3 regions of the Dactylosporangium sp. NPDC049525 genome follow, and region 3 is predicted to be linked to each of the others. Evidence: riboswitches for the same ligand, from Rfam matches in the RefSeq annotation. Region 3 holds a riboswitch; each other region holds the start of a gene.
The links. Region 3 has a riboswitch for cobalamin ahead of cobN (cobaltochelatase subunit CobN). Riboswitches for the same ligand answer to the same signal wherever they lie in the genome.
Positions count from the first base shown of each region.

Region 1: it holds a riboswitch for cobalamin, as region 3 does, so the genes downstream of both, AB0K00_RS36270 (ribonucleoside-diphosphate reductase subunit alpha) here and cobN (cobaltochelatase subunit CobN) in region 3, are expected to answer to the same signal.
Region 2: it holds a riboswitch for cobalamin, as region 3 does, so the genes downstream of both, AB0K00_RS51495 (VWA domain-containing protein) here and cobN (cobaltochelatase subunit CobN) in region 3, are expected to answer to the same signal.

Region 1 covers NZ_JBFAPO010000034.1:17,813-25,141, reverse strand. Annotated here, with positions in the region: gene AB0K00_RS36275 (DnaJ C-terminal domain-containing protein) at 1-1,718, shown strand, start outside; cobalamin riboswitch at 1,786-2,009, shown strand; gene AB0K00_RS36270 (ribonucleoside-diphosphate reductase subunit alpha) at 2,164-4,506, shown strand; gene AB0K00_RS36265 (ribonucleotide-diphosphate reductase subunit beta) at 4,524-5,501, shown strand; gene AB0K00_RS36260 (hypothetical protein) at 5,582-6,139, shown strand.
Region 2 covers NZ_JBFAPO010000076.1:22,629-29,957, forward strand. Annotated here, with positions in the region: gene cobM (precorrin-4 C(11)-methyltransferase) at 1-584, opposite strand, end outside; gene cbiE (precorrin-6y C5,15-methyltransferase (decarboxylating) subunit CbiE) at 566-2,095, opposite strand; gene AB0K00_RS51485 (cobyrinate a,c-diamide synthase) at 2,086-3,426, opposite strand; gene cobO (cob(I)yrinic acid a,c-diamide adenosyltransferase) at 3,420-4,022, opposite strand; gene AB0K00_RS51495 (VWA domain-containing protein) at 4,025-6,064, opposite strand; cobalamin riboswitch at 6,104-6,299, opposite strand; gene AB0K00_RS51500 (hypothetical protein) at 6,359-7,198, shown strand; gene AB0K00_RS51505 (hypothetical protein) at 7,264-7,329, shown strand, end outside.
Region 3 covers NZ_JBFAPO010000058.1:54,531-61,859, reverse strand. Annotated here, with positions in the region: gene AB0K00_RS46765 (aminotransferase class V-fold PLP-dependent enzyme) at 1-647, opposite strand, end outside; gene cobN (cobaltochelatase subunit CobN) at 710-4,267, opposite strand; cobalamin riboswitch at 4,306-4,492, opposite strand; gene AB0K00_RS46755 (precorrin-3B synthase) at 4,538-5,758, shown strand; gene AB0K00_RS46750 (precorrin-8X methylmutase) at 5,755-6,381, shown strand; gene AB0K00_RS46745 (precorrin-2 C(20)-methyltransferase) at 6,378-7,329, shown strand, end outside.

The DNA of each region.
Region 1 (7,329 bases), on a different contig from region 3:
ACTTCGCCGGACACGGCTTGATCGACGACCGCGACGAAGACGAGGTGTATCTCGCGCTGCCGGGCGCGGACCGGCTGCGACCCAACCGCGAGTCGATTCCGTTCAAGTGGATCCGCAATGAGTTCCTGGACGCCAGCCGCGCCCGCCGGAAGGTGGCCATCATCGACTGCTGCTACAGCGGCCGGGCACTCGGCACATGGATGAGCCCGGACGGACCGACGCCGGACGGTCTGGAAATCTTCGGCACGTGTGTGCTCACCGCGACCGCCCGGACCCGGCTCGCGCTCGCACCGGACAATGAGCCGTACACCGCCTTCACCGGCGAGTTGATCGAGGCGTTGAAGAACGGCATCCCCGACGGTCCCGAATTGCTGGATCTCGACACCCTGTACCGCCACATCTACCAGCGGCTCCGGGCGCGCGGCCGGCCCATTCCCAAGCGTGGTGAGAGGGACACCGGCGGACTGGTGGCGATCGCTCGCAACGTGGCCTACCGGCCGGGCGCAAGGTCCACCCCGTCGGCGCCTCATCCGACCGTGGCCAGCGGGCAGAAATCCGCGGCCGACCCGTCACGCACCGGCGCCGGTGCACAGTTCAACGCCGCACCGCAGTCCGGCGGCGCGCCGCATCCCCCGGCCGGGCGCCGCCGCGTCGTCATCGAAGCCGGCGACGGCGGGGGCCGGCAGCGACATGATCCGGATACGTTCGAGCGCGTGTTCGGGGTACAGGAGCGCTCCACGTCGGACCTGTCCGTCGAGCTGCCCCTCAGCGTGCGGGAATGCGTCTTCGGCACGACCATCGACTTGACACTGGAGCGCAGCGTTCCGTGCGGGGTGTGCGGGGGCACCGGCGAGGTCGTCAACAGCCGCTGCCTCACGTGCTCGGGAGCGAAGCGCAACCGGCAACTGAGCGGGTTCGCGCTGCGCATCCCGGCCGGCGTACGAGCGGGCCAGACCCTGCGGGTACGCGGTCAGGGAAACCACGGCGAGGGCGGACACAGCGCCGGCGACCTCTATGTCACGGTCCGCGAAAAGGCGGGGCCGCTGCGCAGCGCCGGCGACAACCTGCACTACCAGCTCACGGTGCCGATGGCCCTGGCAGCGCTCGGTGGCACCATGAGGATTCCGATCCTCGACGGTCACGAGGTGCTGCGACTGGAGCCAGGGACACAGCCCGGCTCGACGATCTTGGTCCAGGGCCAGGGGCTGCCCCGCGCTGCCGGCGCGGGACGGGGCAACCTCGAGATACACGTGGACGTGCCGACGCCGACCGACCTGACCGCCACCCAACGGCTGCTGCTCGATGAGTTCGTTGCCACCAGGCCGGACGACCGTGGGGATCTCTCCGGCGACTTGTTCCGCGGGTACGCCTTCGCACGTCTGCCGATGGCGGTCGCGGCCCTGGGCACCACACTGCGGTACAAGGCCTACGACGGGACCGTCACGGTCCGCTTGCAGCCCGGTGTCCAGCACGGCGACCGGGTTCCCTTCTCCGGTGGACGTACTGACGGGCTCGGATCGTCCGCCGGTTCTATCAGGGTGACTGTGGTCGTGCCTGCTGCTGTCCGCGCGACGGAGCGGGAGATCCTGCGCGCCTTCGCGGAGGAGCGCGGTGAGCTGCCACCCACGGCGGCAGCCGCGCCGCCGCCACGGGTACCCCGGCAGCCGCGAAGGTTCGTCGACCGGTTGCGTGACCACATCGACGGGCTGGGCGACTAACCCTTGGCGGACCTGCCCGACACGCGGCACGACATGTGGGTGTGCGTGCTGCGATGGGGTACCAGATATAGTCCGTGGCGCAGCTGGTTCGGCCGGGTATCCAGTCCGGTCGAGGCAAGAGGGAACCCGGTGTGAGACCGGGACTGCCCCGCAGCGGTGAGTGGGAACGAAAGCCGTCGAGCAAACACTGGGCCATCCGGGCCTGGGAAGTGACGGCCGGTAGGAGGTTCGCGGCACGTGCCGTGACCGTGCCCGCGAGTCCGAAGACCTGCCAGCAGCGCCGCGCCCGAGGACGGGAGTGCGGCGGTCCGAGGTCGCGTGGGACGGCCGACGGCTGTGACGTGCCCGGTCGCCGGCGGCGGCCGTGCCGGCTCCGCCTGCGTGTCCCGCGTTCGCCTCTTTCCGGAGACGAGCAAGAGGAGCACCAAGGGTGACACTCACGCAGATGACCGCGGAGGAAGTGCCGGTCCAGCGGCGGGCGCAGATGCAGGTCCGCAAGCGCAACGGCGCCAGCGAGCCGGTCGACGTGAACAAGATCGTGCGGGCGGTCGGGCGGTGGGCCGACGACCTCGACGACGTCGACCCGCTGCGGGTGGCGACGAAGACCATCAGCGGCCTGTACGACGGCGCGACCACCGCGGAACTGGACCGGCTGTCGATCCAGACGGCGGCGGACATGATCGGCGAGGAGCCCCAGTACTCGCGGCTGGCGGCTCGGCTGCTGTCGGCGTACCTCGACAAGGAGGTCCGCGGGCAGGGCATCGCGTCGTTCAGCCAGGCGGTCCGGGTGGGGCACGCCGAGGGGCTGATCGGGGCCGAGACCGCGCAGTTCGTGGCGGTCAACGCGCGCAAGCTCGACGACGCCGTCGACCTGAGCGGGGACCTGCGGTTCGAGTACTTCGGGCTGCGGACCGTCGCCGACCGGTACCTGCTGCGGCACCCGACGACGCGCCTGGTCGTGGAGACGCCGCAGTACTGGCTGCTGCGGGTCGCGTGCGGGCTGTCGACCACCCCTGCCGAGGCGATCGGGTTCTACCGGCTGATGTCGTCGCTGGCGTACCTGCCGAGCTCGCCGACCCTGTTCAACTCCGGCACGGCACACACGCAGATGTCGTCGTGCTTCCTCGTCGACTCGCCTCGCGACGAGCTCGACTCGATCTACGACCGGTACGCACAGGTGGCGAAGCTGTCGAAGTTCGCGGGTGGGATTGGCATCTCGTGGTCGCGGGTACGTTCGCGGGGCGCGTTGATCCGCGGTACCAACGGCCTGTCGAACGGCATCGTGCCGTGGCTGCGCACCCTGGACGCGTCGGTCGCCGCCGTGAACCAGGGCGGACGGCGCAAGGGCGCGGCGTGCGTCTACCTGGAGCCGTGGCACCCGGACGTCGAGGAGTTCCTGGAGCTGCGGGACAACACCGGCGAGGACGCGCGGCGCACCCACAACCTCAACCTCGCCAACTGGATCCCCGACGAGTTCATGCGCCGCGTCGAGGCGGACGCGGACTGGTCGCTCATCGACCCGGCCGAGGCGCCGGAGCTGCCGGATCTGTACGGCGAAGCCTTCGACGAGGCATACCGGGCCGCGGAGCAGCGCGCCGTGCGGACCGTGAAGGCCCGTGACCTGTACGGCAAGATGATGCGCACCCTGGCGCAGACCGGCAACGGCTGGATGACGTTCAAGGACCCGTCGAACCGGCTCAGCAACCAGACCGGCACGCCCGGCGAGGTCGTACACCTGTCGAACCTGTGCACCGAGATCGTCGAAGTATCGAGCGACGGCGAGACCGCCGTGTGCAACCTCGGCTCGGTCAACCTCGCCGCGCACGTGGCCGGCGACGGCATCGACTGGGAGCGGCTGCGCGCGACGGTCCGCACCGCGGTCACGTTCCTGGACCGGGTCATCGACATCAACTACTACCCGAGCGTGGAGGCGGCCGCGTCGAACCCGCGGTGGCGGCCGGTCGGGCTCGGCGTCATGGGCCTGCAGGACGTGTACTTCGCGCTGCGGCTGCCGTTCGACGCGCCCGAGGCGCGGGAACTGTCGACGCGCATCGCCGAGGAAATCTACCTGACCGCCCTCGAGACTTCCGCGGACCTCGCCGAGCGGCACGGCCCGCACCCGGCGTATCAGCTGACCAGGGCGGCCCGCGGCGACCTGCAACCGGACCTGTGGGGCGTCATCCCGACCCAGGAGGCACGGTGGGCTGCGGTACGGGCACGCATCGCCGCGTACGGGCTGCGCAACTCGCTGCTCATCGCGATCGCGCCGACGGCCACGATCGCGTCGATCGCCGGGTGCTACGAGTGCATCGAGCCGCAGGTGTCCAACATGTTCAAGCGGGAGACCCTGTCGGGTGAGTTCCTGCAGATCAACACGGCGCTGGTGCGGGAGCTGAAGTCCCGCGGCCTGTGGACGTCGCAGGTCCGGGAGGAGATCAAGCGCGCCGACGGGTCCGTGCAGGGCGTCGCGGCGCTACCGGCGGAGACCCGGGCGCTGTTCCGCACCGCGTGGGAGCTGCCGCAGCGGGCGCTCATCGACCTGGCCGCCGCCCGCGGGCCGTACATCGACCAGAGCCAGTCGCTGAACCTGTTCATGAGCGCGCCGAACATCGGCAAGCTCTCCTCGATGTACCTGTACGCGTGGAAGGCCGGCTTGAAGACCACCTATTACCTGCGGTCCCGCCCCGCTACGCGCATCCAGCAGGCGACGGTGTCCCTGGTGGCTCCAGTTGAGGACGCGGTTGCGTGTTCGCTGGAGAACCCCGAGTCGTGCGAGGCGTGCCAGTGAGTCTCCTGGACCCCGGCATGGATCTGACGTTGCGGCCCATGCGGTACCCGCAGTTCTTCGACCGGTTCCGCGACGCCATCAAGAACACGTGGACGGTCGAGGAGGTCGACCTGCACACCGACCTCACCGACCTGGCGAAGCTCACCCCGGCCGAGCGGCACCTCGTCGGCCGGCTCGTCGCGTTCTTCGCCACCGGCGACACGATCGTCGCCAACAACCTCGTCCTCAACCTGTATCAGCACGTGAACTCCCCCGAAGGCCGCCTGTACCTGTCCCGGCAGCTGTTCGAGGAGGCCGTGCACGTCCAGTTCTACCTGAACCTGCTGGACACGTACCTGCCGGACGACGCGGCCCGGGCGGAGGCGTTCGCGGCGGTGGAGAACATCCCGTCGATCCGCCGCAAGGCCGGGTTCTGCTTCCGCTGGATCGACTCCCTGGGCTCGCTGCGGCGACTGTCCACACGGGACGACCGGCGGGCGTTCCTGCTCAACCTCATCTGCTTCGCCGCGTGCATCGAGGGCCTGTTCTTCTACGGCGCGTTCGCCTACGTGTACTTCCTGCGCTCCCGCGGCCTGCTGCACGGCCTCGCATCCGGCACCAACTGGGTGTTCCGCGACGAGTCGATGCACATGGCGTTCGCGTTCGACGTCATCGCCGTCGTCCGCGCCGAGGAGCCGGACCTGTTCGACGACGCGCTGGCCGCGCAGGTCCGCGACATGCTCGCCGAGGCCGTCGAGTGCGAGGTCCAGTTCGCCGAGGACCTGCTGGGCCAGGGCGTCTCCGGACTGTCCACCGTGGACATGCGCCAGTACCTGCAGCACGTCGCCGACCGTCGCCTGGCGCAGCTGGACATCGCGCCGCTGTACGGCTCCGCCAACCCGTTCGGGTTCATGGACCTGCAGGACGTGCAGGAGCTGTCGAACTTCTTCGAGCGGCGCGTCTCGGCGTACCAGGTCGGCGTCACCGGGACGGTCAGCTTCGACGACGACTTCTGAGGCGTCGGATGCCGCACGGCCCCGGGCGGTGTCCGCCCGGGGCCGTTCGCGACCCGGCGCTGACCGGCACAGGTCGGAAAATGTCGGTGGTGGTCTCTATCATCTGCGTGCTTGGTTCACGAGACGGGGAGCATGACGTGCGATCGCAACGAGTTCTTCTGGCGCTGGCCCTTGCCACCACGGTGGGGCTGGCCACGGGGTGCACGCAGCAGCCGGACAACACCGCCGCCGCAGCGCAGAGCGGCGCCGCGAGCAGTGCCGCCGCGCCGAGCCCGACGGTCGACGTGAAGGCCAACACCGAGGCCGTGTGCACGGCGGTCAAGGCGGTCTATGAGGCGGAGGAGGAAGCGCTCCTGCCGGTGGTCGGTGAGCTGGCCGCGGCGAGTGTCAGCGGGGACAAGGCCGCCCAGGCGAAGGCACAGGCAAAGGGCGAGGTCATCCTCGGCCGGATCAGCAAGGCGGTCGACGCCGAGCTGGCCAAGGCGGTCGACCCGGCGGTGAAGACGGCCATCGCGAACTACGCGGCGACGATCGCGAAGATGCTGCGCGCCGAGAAATTCGGCGACCCGTCCTTCGACGCCGAGATCGACAAGGTGAACACCGAAGTCGAGCAGTACTGCCCCGGCATGTCGAAGTAGGCCCGTCGACGCACCACGCGACGGGCGTCGCGCGGAGCGCGGTGCTCGTCGCGCGGAGCGCGGTGCTGGTCGCGCGGAGCGCGGTGCCTGTCGCGCGGAGCGCGGTGCCTGTCGCGCGGAGCGCGGTGCCTGTCGCGCGGAGCGCGGTGCCTGTCGCGCGGAGCGCGGTGCCTGGTCGCGCAGGATCAGGTTCGGTCGCCGGCCGGCCTCGGCTGCTGCCGCACGGCGCCCGGTATCTCCGTGGCTGGCCGGCTGCCGACCGGGTCGCGCCAGCGGGCGATCCCTGCGGCGGGCGATCCGTGCCGGCCGCCGTCCCTGCGGCGAGCGTCGGCGCGGCGAGCGTCACGCACAGGATCAGGTTCGGCCACGGACCGGCCTCGGTCCCTGCCGTTCGGCGCCCGGAGCCCTCTGCGGCCGGCCGGCTGCCGACCGGTCCGTGTCAGCGGGCGATCCGTGCGGCGGGCGGTCGTGCCGGCCGCCGTCCGTGCAGCGAGCGTCGGCGCGGCGAGCGTCACGCACAGGATCAGGTTCGGCCGCAAGCCGGCCTCGGTCCCTGCCGTTCGGCGCCCAGGGCCTCTGTGGCCGGCAGGTCCATGCCAGCGGGCGATCCGTGCGGCAAGCGATCCGTGCCGGCCGTCGTCGGTGCGACGAACGTCGGTGCGGCGAGCGTCACGCACAGGATCAGGTTCGGCCGCAAGCCGGCCTCGGTCCCTGCCGTTCGGCGCCCAGGGTCTCCGTGCCCGATTGGCTGCCGACCGGTCTGTGTCGGCGGACGTCCGTGCCGGCGGGCGATCCGTGCCGACGGACGTCCATGCCGACGGACGATCCATGCCGACGGACGCGCGGCGCGGCAGGCGTGCGACGGCGATCCGAGCCGGCGGCCGTCCGTGCCGACAAGCGGTCGGTGCGACGGGCGGGCGGCGCGACGGGCGGGCGGGCGGCGCGACGGGCGGGCGGGCGGGCGGGCGGGCGGTGCGAGTCAATGTCCTCGGCCAGGCCCAGTGGGACACCCGGACGTCCTCGGCCGGGCCGGCGGGACCGTTGACGTGCTTGGCGGGCCAGCGGGACGGTCGACGTCACGGTGTATTACGTGTGGGCGAGTTGCTCGGGCGCCCGCGATCGCGGTGACGACCGGGTTGTCAGCGCGTCCCTCAGGTCTATCACCGTGTCCTCAGGTCGAGCGGGCCGCG
Region 2 (7,329 bases), on a different contig from region 3:
ACGACCGCGACCGGGCAGTCCGCCCCGTACCAGGGAAGGAGCTCCTCGACCAGGACCTCGATGCGCTGCACGGCCAGGTGCAGCACGATCGTGGCGCGGCTGGCGGCCAAGGTGGACAGTTCCTCGCCCGGCGGCATCGGGGTGGCCCGGGCCGCGGTGCGGGTGAGGATGAGGGTCTGCCCGACGCCGGGCACGGTCAGCTCGCGGCCCAGCGAGGCGGCCGCGGCGGCGAACGCGGGCACGCCCGGCACGATCTCGTACGGCACCGAAGCGGCGTCGAGCCGGCGCAGCTGCTCGGCCATCGCGCTGAACAGCGACGGGTCCCCGGAGTGCAGCCGGGCCACGTCGAGCCCGGCGGCGTGCGCGGCGGTCAGCTCGGCGAGGATCTGGTCGAGGTCGAGGTTCGCGGTGTCGACGAGCCGCGCCCCGGGCGGGCACACGTCGAGGAGCTCGACCGGCACGAGGCTGCCCGCGTACAGGCAGACCGGCGTCCGGGCGAGCACGTCCCGCCCCCGCACCGTGATGAGGTCCGCGGCACCCGGCCCGGCACCGATGAAGTACACCGTCACTTCCACACCACCCATTGCGTCACCGGCATCATCGGCCGCCAGGCGAGGAACCCGCCGACGGGCGCGGCGCGCTGGACCGCGATCCGGGTCAGTTCGCCGCCGTGCGTCGCGTGGAGGTCGGCGACGAGCCGCTCCGACTCGACGGTGACCGCGTTGACGACGAGCCGGCCGCCGCCGGGGCGCAGCGCCGACCAGCAGCGCTCGAACACCCCCGCCGCGGTGAAGCCGCCGCCGATGAAGATGGCATCGGGTGGTGCCAGGCCGTCGAGGGCCTCGGGCGCCGCACCGAGCACAGTGGACAAGTGCGGGACGCCGAGGGCGCCGGCGTTGGCGGTGACCCGCCCGGCGCGCACCGGGTCGCGTTCGACGGCGACGGCGCGGCACGACCGGTGCGCGCGCAGCCACTCGATCGCGATGCTGCCGGAGCCGGCGCCGACGTCCCACAGCAGCTCGCCGGGGCGCGGGCCGAGGGCCGCGAGGGTGACGGCCCGGATCTCGCGCTTGGTCAGCTGGCCGTCGGAGGTGTACGAGTCGTCGGCGAGCCCGGGCACCACCTGGAACCCGCCGCCGCCACGGCAGTCGACGGCGACGACGTTCAGCGGCCCGGCCCGGTCCACGTCGTGGTGCACCCGCTCGTCCGGGCCGCCGAGCGACTCCAGGACGGTGACGCCGCCGGCGTCGAACCCGGCCTCCCGCAGGATCTGCGCCACCTGCGCCGGGGTGCCGGCGCCGGCGCTGAGCACGAGGACCCGCCGCCCGTCGTGCAGGACCCGGCGCAGCGCGTCGACGGACCGGCCGACGGCGCTGACCACCTCGACGTCGTCGAGGGCCCAGCCGAGCCGCGCGCACGCCAGGGACACCGCCGACGGGTGCGGCACGACGTGCACGTGCCCGGCGCCGAGCAGCCGCACGAGGGTCGTGCCGATGCCGTGGTACATGGGATCCCCGCTGGCCAGGACGACGACCCGCGCGGCGTGGTGCTCGGCGAGCAGCCGCGGCAGCGCCGGCACCAGCGGCGACGGCCACGCGACCCGCTGTGCGTCGCCGTCGGCCGCGACGAGGTCGAGCTGCCGTTTGCTGCCGAACAGGACGGTCGCGGCGGCGATGGCGGCCCGGCCCGCCGGGGCGAGGGACTCGAGGCCGTCGGCGCCGATCCCGACGACGGTGACGTCGGGGGCGAGCGCCGCGACGGCCACGGTGGCGACCGCCGAGGACCGCTTGTCCAGCAGCAGCAGTCCGGGGCCCGAGGCCCGGGCGGTGAGCAGCGCGGCGGCCTCGGCCACGCTCGGGGTGCCGGTGTGGGCCGCGACAGTCCCGGACGGGTTCGGGACGTCGACGCCGGCGAGGGCCACGGCCGGGTGGACGACGACCTCCCAGCCGTGCCGCGCGGCCACCTGCCGGGCCAGGTCCGCCCGTGCCTCCACAGTGGACAGCGCGACGACCTTGCCGTCGAAGGACGGCAGGAGCGCCTCGATGTCGCCGGCGGTCGCGGTGGAGCGGGCGCCGAACCCGAGCACTAGCCGCATGCGGCGACCAGCCGGCGGGCCAGTTCCGGTGCGCCGGCCCAGTGCAGGTGCAGGTAGGACGCGTGCACCGACCCCGCGCTGAAGCCTTCCCGCACGGTGCCGGCCTCGCCCCGCCACGCCCACGCCGGGGTGGCCCCGGCCGGCGGGGTGACCGCGGTGCGGTGGAACTCGTGGCCGCTGACCCGGGTGCCGGCCGGCGCCAGGACGCTGTCGGTGACGGCGACGGCGTCGCGGTAGCCGAGGGTCAGTTTCGGCGTCATGGCCGCGTCGACCGGCAGCACGCCGCACATCGGCTTGCCGTCGAGAGACTTGGCCAGCCACAGCAGGCCGGCGCACTCCGCCGCGACCGGGCCGCCGCGGGACGCGAGGGCGTGGACCGCCTCGCGCAGCGGTGTGTTGTCGGACAGCTGCTGGGCGTACACCTCCGGGAAGCCGCCACCCACGACGAGCCCGCGGGTGCCGGGCGGCAGCGACTCGTCCCGCAACGGGTCCACTGTGGACACCTGAGCGCCGGCGGCGGTGAGCAGCTCGACCGTCTCCGCGTAGCTGAACGAGAACGCGGGACCGCCGGCGACCGCCACGACCGGCCGGCCGGCGACGGGCTCGGCCACCGACGGCGACCACGGCGCGAACGCCAGCGGCGGCGCGGTGCGGGCCACGGCGAGGACCGCGTCGAGGTCGACGCCGGCGGTCACGACGGCGGCGAGGGCCCGCACCGACGCCATGGCCTCGGCGTGCCGTTCGACGACGGGGACGAGGCCCAGGTGCCGCGACGGCGCGGCGACCGCGTCGTGGCGGCGCAGCACCCCGAGGACCGGGGTGCCGACCTCGGCGCACGCGTCGCGGAGGATCTGCTCGTGCCGGTCGGAGCCGACCCGGTTGAGCACGACGCCGGCGATGCGCACGCCGGAGCCGAACGAGCGGAAGCCGTGCACGACCGCGGCGATCGAGCGGGCCTGGGCGGTCGCGTCGACGACGAGGACGACCGGCGCATCGAGGAGCTTCGCGACGTGCGCGGTGGAGCCGAACTCCCCCGCGCCGGTGCGCCCGTCGAACAGGCCCATGACGCCCTCGACGACGGCGATGTCGGCGCCGGCCGCCCCGTGCGCGAACAGCGGCCCGATGCGGTCCTCGCCGACCAGCACCGGATCCAGGTTGCGGCCGGGCCGCCCGGCGGCGAGGGCGTGGTAGCCGGGGTCGATGTAGTCGGGCCCGACCTTGAACGGTGCCACCGTCAGTCCGCGCGCCGCGAACGCCGCGAGCAGCCCGGTCGCCACGGTCGTCTTGCCGTGCCCGGACGCCGGTGCCGCGATGACGATCCTGGCTACCACTCGATGCCCTGCTGCCCCTTGCGCCCCGCGTCCATCGGGTGCTTCACCTTCGTCATGTCGGTGACGAGGTCGGCGAGGTCGATCAGGTCAGGATGCGCGTCCCGGCCGGTGATGACGACGTGCTGGTTGCCGGGCCGGTCCCGCAGCGTGGCAACGACGTCGGCGACGTCGACCCAGCCCCACTTCATCGGGTACGTGAACTCGTCGAGCACGTAGAACCGGTGCGCCTCGGCGGCCAGGTCGCGTTTGATCTGCTCCCAGCCCTCGGCGGCCTCGGCGGCGTGGTCGCGCTCGGTGCCGGGGCGCTGGATCCAGGACCAGCCCTCGCCCATCTTCTGCCAGACGACGGGGCCGCCCTTGCCGGTCTCGCCGAGCGCCTTGAGCGCGGTCTCCTCGCCGACCTTCCACTTCGGGCTCTTCACGAACTGGTACACGGCGATCGGCCAGCCGGCGCTCCACGCGCGCAGCGCCATGCCGAACGCGGCGGTCGACTTGCCCTTGCCCTGTCCCGTGTGGACGGCCAGGACGTGCTGCCTGCGGCGCTGGCGGGTGGTGAGCCCGTCGTCGGGCACGCTCTCGACCTTGCCCTGCGGCATGTTCAGCTCCCCATGTGCGACAGGGCCGACAGCGGGACGCAGTCGGCGGACAGGGCGCGGGCGAGGCGCCCGGCGAGGCCGAGGCGCACGGGTCCGGACTCGCAGTCCACGACGACGGCGGGGATGCCGGCGAGCGCGGGCGCGACGGTCAGCGGGTCGGCGCCGCTGGTGGCCCGGCCGTCGGTGACGATGACGAGCAGCGGCCGGCGGCGGGCGTCGCGGCGGCGCTCGCCGTGCAGCGTGCGGGCGGCCCGGAGCAGCCCGGCGGCGAGCGGGGTGCGCCCGCCGGTGCGCAGTTCGGCCAGGCGCAGCACGCCGACCTCGTGGCTGGCGGTCGGCTCGAGGACGGTGGTGGCCTCCGCACCCCGGAAGGTGATCATGCCGACCTTGTCGCGGCGCTGGTACGCGTCGCGCAGCAGCGACAGCACGGCCGTCTTCACGACCGCCATGCGCTGCCGGGCGGCCATCGAGCCGGACGCGTCCACGACGAACAGCACCAGGTTGGCCTCCCGGCCCACCTTGACCGCCTCGCGGAGGTCCTGGGTCTGCACGCTGCGGGAGCCGCGCATTGCCGCGGCCCGCAAGCTGTCGGGCAGGTGCAGGCTGACGAGCTTGCCGCCGCTGGGCTGCCGGGACCGCACGACCCGCCCGTGCCGCGAGTACGCTGGCGAGCGCCGGCCGGCGTGCGCGCCCTGCTGCCGGTTGGCCCGGCCGCCGATGCGCAGCAGCCGCGTCTTGTACGGCGCCTGCGCGAACGCCAGCTCCCCGGCCGGCTGCGTGACCGGCCCGTCGGAGGGTTCGCCCGGCGTGGGTTCGACCTGCGCGGGCGGCGCCTGCGCGGCGTGATCGCCGGCGGGTGGCGGACCGACCGGCGGCGGACCTGGGTTGCCCGGTGCGCTGCCAGGACCACCGTCACCGCCTCCGTCACCGGCAGCGGCCGGCTCGCCGGCCGTGGACGGCCCGCCGGTATCCGGGTCCTCGTCGCCTGGGTCGTGCCTGGCGTCGTCGTCGGGGTCGTCGGGGTCGTCGCCGAGCTCCTGGTCCAGGATCTCCTCGAGGCGTTCCTGGTCCGCGCCCGGCGGGTCGAGGGGGTCGCGGCGGCGCCGGTGCGGCAGCGCGAGCCGGGCCGCGTCGCGCAGGTCGTCCTTCGTCACGACGGTCCGGCCGTGCCACGCGGCGAGCGCGACCGCGGTGCGGGCCACGACGATGTCGGCGCGCAGCCCGTCCACCCGGTACGCCAGGCAGATCCGCGCGATCCGGTCCAGCTGACGGTCCGGCAACGTCACCCCGGGCAGCGCGCGCCTGGCGGTGGCGATCCGGCCGGCGAGCGCGGCGTCCTCCTCGATGAAGCGGGCCGCGAACGTCTCGGGGTCCAGCTCGTACGCCAGCCGCCGCCGCACCACCTCGGCCCTCGGTGCGGGCGTGGTCGGCGACGTGACCCCGACGACCAGGCCGAACCGGTCGACGAGCTGCGGGCGCGGCTCGCCCTCCTCCGGGTTCATGGTGCCGACGAGCAGGAACCTGGCGGCGTGCTTGACGGAGACCCCGTCGCGCTCGACGTGGGCGCGGCCCATCGCGGCGGCGTCCAGGAGCAGGTCGACGAGGTGGTCGGGCAGGAGGTTGACCTCGTCGACGTAGAGCACGCCGCGGTGGGCGGCGGCGAGCAGGCCGGGCTCGTAGGCCTTGACCCCGTCGCCGAGGGCCCGCTGCAGGTCCAGGGTGCCGACGACCCGGTCCTCGGTCGCGCCGACGGGCAGCTCGACCAGGGCGGAGCGGCGGCGGGCCGCGGGCGCGTCCAGGGAGTGCGGGCCGTCGGGGCAGGACGGGTCGGGCGCGGTGGGGTCACAGGCGAAGCGGCAGCCGGCGACGACGTCGACCTCCGGCAGCAGCGTGGCGAGGCCACGCACGACGGTCGACTTGGCGGTGCCCTTCTCACCCCGGACGAGGACCCCGCCGATCGCCGGTGACACGGCGGTCAGCAGCAGGGCGAGGCGCAGGTCGGGCAGGCCGACCACGGCCGAGAACGGGTATGGCGACGTCAACGGGCACATCCTTATCGAGCGGGTCCGCGCCCGCTGGGTCATGGAGCGTGAGCGGCCGGAGTCTCCTGACTCCCGGATCGCCGCCGCCCCCCGACCTTCCGGCCGGTGCGGCCGTGGTCCGTGCGCTGGAGGGTGACTCCCCGGTCACAGTGGCGGGACCGTCCCAGACTCGCACTGGGTTCCTCCCTATGACCGCTCGGGGTTCATCGTGTCCCACGGCTCCCAGTGACGTCAACGTGACCCAAATCCTTCGGTGCCGCCGGACCGGGCCGAACAGTGAACGTGGGCAGGAGCGTGGCGCACGCCGTCCTGTGTGTCGTGCTGACCGCAGGCCTGCTGGTCGCGGCCGTGCACCGGCGGCTGCCGCCGCTCGCGCCGGAGACGTCGGTGGCGCCGCCGGGCACCCGCGCCATGTGGCTGTGGGAGCGGGAGCCGCCCGAGGCGGTCGTCGGCTGGGCCGTCGCGAACTCGGTGACGACGATCTTCGCGTACTACGACCCGCGCGCCGACGTGACGGACCTGACCCGGCTGCGCGCGCTGTGTGACGGCGCCGGGATCACCCTTGACGCGCTCGGCGGCGAGCCGGCCTGGACGACGGACCACGCGACCGCGCTCGGCTGGGCCCGCGCCGCCACGGCCACGGGGCTGTTCCGGGGGCTGCACGTCGACGTCGAGCCCTACCTGCTGCCGTCCTGGAAAGAGCAACAAGCGGCGCTGGTACCGCGGCTGCTGCAGCTGCTCGACGAGCTGGCGCGGGTCGGCCCGCCGGTCGAGGTCGACGTGCCGTTCTGGCTGCCGACGGTGCAGGCCGGCGGGGAGAACCTGGCCGACGCCGTGCTCGCCCGGGTCGACGGCATCACCGTGATGAGCTACCGCAACACCGCCACCGGCGGCAACTCCATGCTCGGCGTCGCCGACGACCTGCTGCGCCGCGCGGGGAAGGCGGCCAAACCGGCGCGGCTGGGCGCGGAGACGCAGGCGCTCGGCGACTGTCCGTACTGCACGTTCCACGGCGGCACGGGCAGCGCGATGCGGGCGACGTTGAGCGCGGTCGACAGCGCGGCGCAGCGGTACGCGGCGTTCGAGGGAATCGCGGTGCACCAGTACGACACCTGGATGGCGCTCGGCGGGTAGCTCAAGCCCCCGCCGGGCCGGCCGATCTGGCAGACATCAGCAGCCCACAGACAAGGACCCCTCCGATGCGCCGTTCAGCCTCAGTCGCCATCGCCTGCGCCGCCGGAGCGGCCGCCGTCCTGCCGGCGGCG
Region 3 (7,329 bases):
AGCGCGGCGGTCACCAGCCGGCCCTCCGCGTCGACCTTCACCGGCACCAGCGCCGCCGTGCCGATCCCGAGGAACCGCAGCGCCCGGTCGATCGTCGAGTGCCGGTCCGCGCCGGCGAGCACCGTGATCCGGGGCGCCCCGTGCAGCCCGCCGGTCTCCACGTCCCAGCCGACCCGGCGCAGCACCTCGTGCCGCGCCGCGGCGAGCGCGGTCACGTGGCTCATCTGCGCCCCGGTGACGAACCCGACGGACGCGTGCGCGGGCAGCCCGAACAGCTCGCGCAGCCACCCGCCGGCGACGTCCTCGACGACAGCGGCGGCGGGCCCGGCCACGTACAGGCCGGCGTTCTGGTCCCAGGTCCCGGTGAGCCAGTCCGCGGCGAGCGCCGCCGGCATCGCCCCGCCGATGACGAACCCGAAGAACCGCCCGCTCGGCGACGCGACCACCCCGGGGTCGGCCGCCTCGGCCAGCCGGGCGACCACCTCCCGCGCGTCGGTCCCCGTCTCCGGCAACGGCCCGCCGAGCGACGCCCGCAGCTGCTCCAGCGTGGCGCGGCTGCCGACGGGCCGGTCCGGCAGGCCGGTCAGGAAGCGGGTCGCCTGCTCGTACGCCTCGGTGAGGGGGCCCTGCCAGTCCGGTTGTTCCATGCCCACATACTCGCGCTTCCCCACCCTCACGAGAACCGGAACTGTCGACAACCCGCCCGAAGCTACTGACCGTCCTCCAGGTCGCCCTCGGTTTCGAGGTACACCTGGCGCAGGGCGTCCAGCGTGGACTGTTCGGGGTGCTCCCAGAGGTTGCGGTCGGCGGCTTCCAGGAGGCGTTCGGTGATGCCGTGCAGGGCCCACGGGTTGGACTCGTCGAGGAACTTGCGGTTCTCGGGGTCGAAGACGTAGGCCTCGGCGAGCTTCTCGTACATCCAGTCGGCGACCACGCCGGCGGTGGCGTCGAAGCCGAACAGGTAGTCGACGGTGGCGGCGAGCTCGAAGGCGCCCTTGTAGCCGTGCCGGCGCATCGCGGCGAGCCAGCGGGGGTTGACCACGCGGGCGCGGAAGACGCGGGCGGTCTCCTCGCTCAGCGTGCGGGTGCGCACGGCGTCGGGGTTGGTGCTGTCGCCGACGTACGCGGCCGGGGCGCGGCCGGTGAGGGCGCGGACGGTGGCGATCATGCCGCCGTGGTACTGGAAGTAGTCGTCGGAGTCGGCGATGTCGTGTTCGCGGGTGTCGGTGTTCTTGACCGCGACGCTGATCCGCTTGTAGGCGCCTTCCATGTCGCCGCGGGCGGGGAGGCCGTCGAGGCCGCGGCCGTAGGCGTAGCCGCCCCAGACGGCGTAGACCTCGGCGAGGTCGGCGTCGTCGCGCCAGTTGCGGCTGTCGATGAGGGGGAGGATGCCGGCGCCGTACGCGCCCGGCTTGGAGCCGAAGACGCGCAGCGTGGAGCGCCGGGCGTCGCCGTGCAGCGCCAGGTCCGCGGTGACGTGGGCGCGCACGTAGTTGTCCTCGGCGGACTCCGGCAGGCCCGCGACCAGCTGCACGGCGTCGTCGAGCAGCGCCACGACGTGCGGGAACGCGTCGCGGAAGAAGCCGCTGATGCGCATGGTGACGTCGATGCGGGGACGGCCCAGCTCGGCGAGGTCGACGGGGGAGAGGTCGACGACCCGGCGGGACGCGTCGTCCCAGACGGGGCGGACGCCGAGCAGGGCCAGGGCCTCGGCGATGTCGTCGCCGGCGGTGCGCATGGCGCTGGTGCCCCACATCGACAACCCGACCGACCGCGGCCATTCGCCGTGGTCGGCGCGGTAGCGGGCGAGCAGCGAGTCGGCCATCGCCTGGCCGGTCTCCCAGGCGAGGCGGCTCGGGATCGCCTTGGGGTCGACGGAGTAGAAGTTGCGGCCGGTCGGCAGGACGTTGATGAGGCCGCGCAGCGGCGAGCCGCTCGGCCCGGCCGGGACGTAGCCGCCGTCCAGGGCGTGCAGCACCATGGTCAGCTCGTCGGTGGTGCGCGCCAGGCGGGGCACGATCTCCCGGGCCGCGAACTCGAGCACCCGTACCACATCCGGCGAATCAGAAATGTCGGAGATGTCGCCGACCGGCCAGCCCCGCGACTCCATCTCGGCGACCAGGGCGCGGGCCTGCGTCTCGGCCTCGTCGACCGACACGCGACCCGAGCCGCTCTCGTCAAGACCGAGCGCCTCGCGGAGACCTGGCAGCGCGGCCACGGTGCCGCCCCACATCTGCCTGGCCCGCAGCATCGCCAGGACCAGGTCGACCCTGGCCTCACCCGACGGTGCGACGCCGAGCACGTGCAGGCCGTCGCGGATCTGCACGTCCTTGATCTCGCACAGCCAGCCGTCGATGTGCAGGATGAGCTCGTCGAAGCCGTCCTCGCCGGGCCGGTCGGCCAGGCCCAGGTCGTGGTCGAGGCGGGCGGCCTGGATCAGCGTCCAGATCTGGGCGCGGATCGCGGGCAGCTTCGCGGGGTCGAGGGCCGCGATCGTCGCATGTTCGTCGAGGAGCTGCTCGAGGCGGGCGATGTCACCGTACGAGTCGGCCCGCGCCATCGGCGGGATCAGGTGGTCGACGAGGGTGGCGTGCGCCCGGCGCTTGGCCTGGGTGCCCTCGCCGGGGTCGTTGACCAGGAACGGGTAGATCAGCGGCAGGTTGCCCAGGGCCGCGTCGGCGCCGCAGGACGCGGACAGCCCGACGGTCTTGCCGGGCAGCCACTCCAGGTTGCCGTGCTTGCCGACGTGCACGACCGCGTGCGCGCCGAACTCGTCGGCGAGCCACCGGTACGCGGCCAGGTAGTGGTGGCTCGGCGGCAGGTCCGGGTCGTGGTAGATCGCGACGGGGTTCTCCCCGAACCCGCGCGGCGGCTGCACCATGACCACGACGTTGCCCTCGCGCAGCGCGGCGAGCACGATCTCACCGTCCGGGTCGCGGGACGTGTCGACGAACAGCTCGCCCGGCGCCGGCCCCCAGTGCCGCTCCATCTCCGCGCGCAGGTCGGACGGCAGCGTGGCGAACCAGGCCCGGTAGCGACCGGCCGAGATCCTGATCGGGTTGCCCCGCAGCTGGTCCTCGGTGAGCCAGTTGACGTCCTGCCCGCCGGCGGCGATGAGCGTGTGCATCAGCGCGTCGCCGTCCTTGGGGAAGCCGTCGGCACCCACATAGCCCTGCTCGTGCAGCGCGGACAGGAGCCGGACCACGCTCGCGGGCGTGTCGAGGCCGACGGCGTTGCCGATCCGGGCGTGTTTCGTCGGGTATGCGCTGAGCATCACCACGACCTTGCGGTCCGCGGCCGGCAGGTGCCGCAGCCGGGCGTGCCCGACGGCGATCCCGGCGACCCGGCCGGCCCGCTCCGGGTCGGCGACGTAGACGGTGAGCCCGTCGGCGTCGACCTCCTTGAACGAGAACGGCACCGTGATGATCCGGCCGTCGAACTCGGGGATCGCGACCTGCGTGGCCGTGTCCAGCGGCGACAGGCCGTCGTCATTGCTGTCCCAGGTGTCGCGGGCGCTGGTCAGGCAGAGCCCCTGCAGGATCGGCACGTCGAGGGCGGCCAGGGCGCCCACGTCCCACGCCTCGTCCGCGCCGCCGGCCTGCGCGTCGGCGGGCCGGGTGCCGCCCGCGGCGAGGACGGTGACGATGAGCGCGTCGGCCTGCCGCAGCGTGTCCAAGAGCTCCGCCGGGGCGGTGCGCAGCGACGAGGCGAACACGGGCAGCGCCCGGCCGCCGGCGTCCTCGATCGCCGCGCAGAGCGTCTCCACGAACGCGGTGTTGCCGGCGAGGTGATGCGCCCGGTAGTAGATGACCGCAACCGTCGGGCCGTCGTGGTCCGTGCCCGCCCGCTCCAGCGGTCCCCAGGTCGGGGTCGTCGCCGGGGGCGCGAAGCCGTGGCCGGTCAGCAGGATCGTGTCGGACAGGAAGTTGTGCAGCTCACCGAGGTTGGCCGGGCCGCCCTCGGTGAAGTACTTGTGCGCGTCCGCGGCGACCCCGGCGGGCACCGTCGAGTGCGACATCAGCTCGGCATCGGGCAGTTGCTCGCCGCCGAGCAGGACCACGGGCAGCGGCAGCCGCAGCAGCGCGTCGAAACCCTCCTGCCAGTCGCGGTAGCCGCCCAGGAACCGCACCACGACCAGGTCGGCACCGTCGGCCAGGGCCGGCAGGTCCTCCACGGCGGTGCGGGACGGGTTGGCCAGCCGGAACGCGGCACCGCTCGCGCGGGCGCTGAGCAGGTCGGTGTCAGACGTCGACAACAGCAGGATCACGCCGGGGTCCTCCCTCGGGGTCCGCGCCCCAAGTCGGTCGGGAAAGGTCCGGCAACGGAGAGTCTCCTGGCTCCCGGATCGGCGCTCGCCTCCGGCCTTCCCGGGCTCGCGCCCGGTGGCCTTGCGTCGGAGGTCCGCTCCCCGGTCACAGTGGCGGGACCGCGCCGGATTGACACCGGCTTCCTCCACACGTCGCCGTACAGCACCGCCAACTCTCCTGGACAGCGCTGTCTTGAGTCAAGCGAGCCGCTGCGCAGTAGTATCCGGCCCGTGCAGGCTGCCAGTGGACGCGACGCTCCGGACCGGTGCCCGGGCGCCGTGCAGGTCCACGCCGCGGCCGACGGTGGCCTGGCCCGGGTCCGGCTGCCCGGCGGCCGGTTGAGCGTCGCGGCCCTGGCCGTGCTCCGCGGCGCGGCACTCGACCTCGGCGACCCGGCGCTGGAGCTGACCTCGCGGGGGAACATCCAGGTCAGGGCGCTGCGACCGGGTGCGGAGGTCGAGCTGGCCGCCCGGTTGTCCGCCGCCGGGCTGCTGCCGTCGGACACTCACGAACGGGTCCGCAACATTATCGCCAGCCCGCTCAGCGGCCGCGACGGGCTCGGGGAGCTGGACGTGCGGCCGGTGGTGGCCGCGTACGACGCCGGCCTGTGCGCCGACGCCTCCCTGGCGGACCTTCCGGGCAGGTTCCTGGTCACCGTCGACGACGGGCGCGGCGATGTGACCCCGCTCGGCGGCGACGTCGGCCTGCACGGCGACCGCCTGGTCCTGGCCGGCACCGTCATGCCGGCCGGTGCCGGCACCGTGACGCCGGCCGGCGCGGCTGACCTCCTGCTGCGGGCCACCAGGGCGTTCCTGGCCGAGCGGGCCGAGCAGGGCGGCACGGCGTGGCGCCTGACGGAGCTGACCGACGGCCGGGCGCGGGTGGCGGCGCGGCTGGCCACCTCCTACGCCACAGACGCCGGTCAATACAGCGGCCCAGACCGCGCGGACGTTGGTCAATACAACGGCTTTGATCGCGCCGACGTTGGTCAATACGACGGCCGGCGTGGCCCGGTGGCCGGGTGGGCGCCGCAGCTCGACGGCCAGGCCGCGCTGACCGTCGTCGTGCCGCTCGGCCTGTTCACCCAGGCACAGTCCGCGGCGCTGGTGGAAGCCGCGCCGGGAGAGATCATCGTCACGCCGTGGCGGACCGTCGTCGTGCCGGACGTGCCCGTCGCACAAGCTGGACCCGTCGAGACACTGCTGACGGCGGCCGGCCTCGTCACCGACCCCGCCTCCCCGTGGGCCGGGGTCACCGCGTGCGCCGGCCGGCCCGGCTGCGCCAAAGCCCTCGCCGACGTGCGGGCCGACGCCCGCGCGGCCGTCGAGGCGGGCACCGTGCCGCGGGACCTGCCCGTGCACTGGGTCGGCTGCGAACGGCGCTGCGGCGCACCGAAGGGAAGGCACGTGGAGATGCTCGCGACCGCCGACGGCTACCAGGTGGTCTCGTGACGGCGTACGACTACGTGAAGGACGGCGCGGAGATCTACCGGCGGTCGTTCGCGACGATCCGGGCCGAGGCCGACCTGTCCGGGCTGCCCGCCGACGTCGCTCAGGTCACCGTCCGCATGATCCACGCGTGCGGGATGGTGGACCTGCCCGCCGACGTCGGGTACAGCGCCGACGTGGTCCGCCTCGCCCGCGCCGCGCTGCGCGACGGCGCCCCGATCCTCTGCGACGCCGAAATGGTCGCCTCCGGTGTGACCCGGGCGCGGCTGCCCCGCGGCAACGAGGTCCTGTGCACCCTGCGCGACCCGCGGGTGCCGGCGCTCGCCGCCGAGCTCGGCACCACCCGCAGCGCCGCCGCCCTCGAACTGTGGGGCGAGCGCCTCGCCGGCGCCGTCGTCGCGGTCGGCAACGCGCCGACGGCGCTGTTCCGCCTCCTGGAGATGATCGCAGCGGGCGCGCCCCGACCGGCGGCGGTGCTCGGCATCCCCGTGGGGTTCATCGGCGCGGCCGAGTCGAAGGCGGCCCTGGCGGCGTCGGACCTGCCGCACCTGGTCGTGCACGGCCGCCGTGGCGGCAGCGCGATGACGGCCGCCGCCGTCAACGCGATCGCGGACGAGAAGGAATGACCACAGTGGACATCGGGCGGCTGTACGGCGTAGGTCTCGGACCGGGCGACCCCGAGCTCGTCACGGTGAAGGCGGCCCGGCTCGTCGCGGCCGCGCCCGTGGTCGCCTTCCACAGCGCCCGCCACGGGCGCAGCATCGCGCGGTCGATCGCGGCGCCGTACCTGCGCGACGGCCAGATCGAAGAGGCCCTGGTCTACCCGGTCACCACCGAGGAGATCGGCGACTACCGCGCGGTCATCGAGGAGCACTACGACGCGTGGGCGGCCCGGCTCGCCGCGCACCTCGACGCCGGCCGCGACGTGGTCGTGCTCTGCGAGGGCGACCCGCTGTTCTACGGCTCCTACATGCACATGCACAAGCGGCTCGCCCACACGTACCAGACGGAGGTCGTCCCCGGCGTCACCTCCATCGCCGGCGCGTCCGCGGTCCTCGGCCGGCCCCTCGTCGAGCGCGACGAGATCCTCACCGTCCTGCCCGGCACCCTGCCGGCCGACATCCTCGCGGAGCGCCTCGCGGCCACCGACTCCGCCGCCGTCATGAAGCTGGGCCGCACCTTCGGCACCGTCCGCGACGCCCTGGAGCGGGCCGGCCGGCTGCAGGACGCCTGGTACGTCGAGCGCGCCACCACCGACCGCCAACGCGTCGCGCCGCTGTCCACAGTGGACCCCGCCGACGTGCCGTACTTCTCCCTGGCGCTGCTGCCGAGCCGGGTGCACGAGGAGACGGCGTCGGCGCTGCGCGCCGCACCTGTTGCGGTCGCCGCCGGTGAGGTCGTCGTCGTCGGGCTCGGACCCGCCGGCCGTGACTGGCTCACCCCGGAAGCCCTCGCCGCGGTCGAGGCCGCCGACGACCTCGTCGGCTACGGCCCTTACCTGGCAAGGATCCCGGCCAACCCCCGGCAGCGCCGGCACGCCTCGGACAACAAGGTCGAGGCGGAGCGCGCCGAGT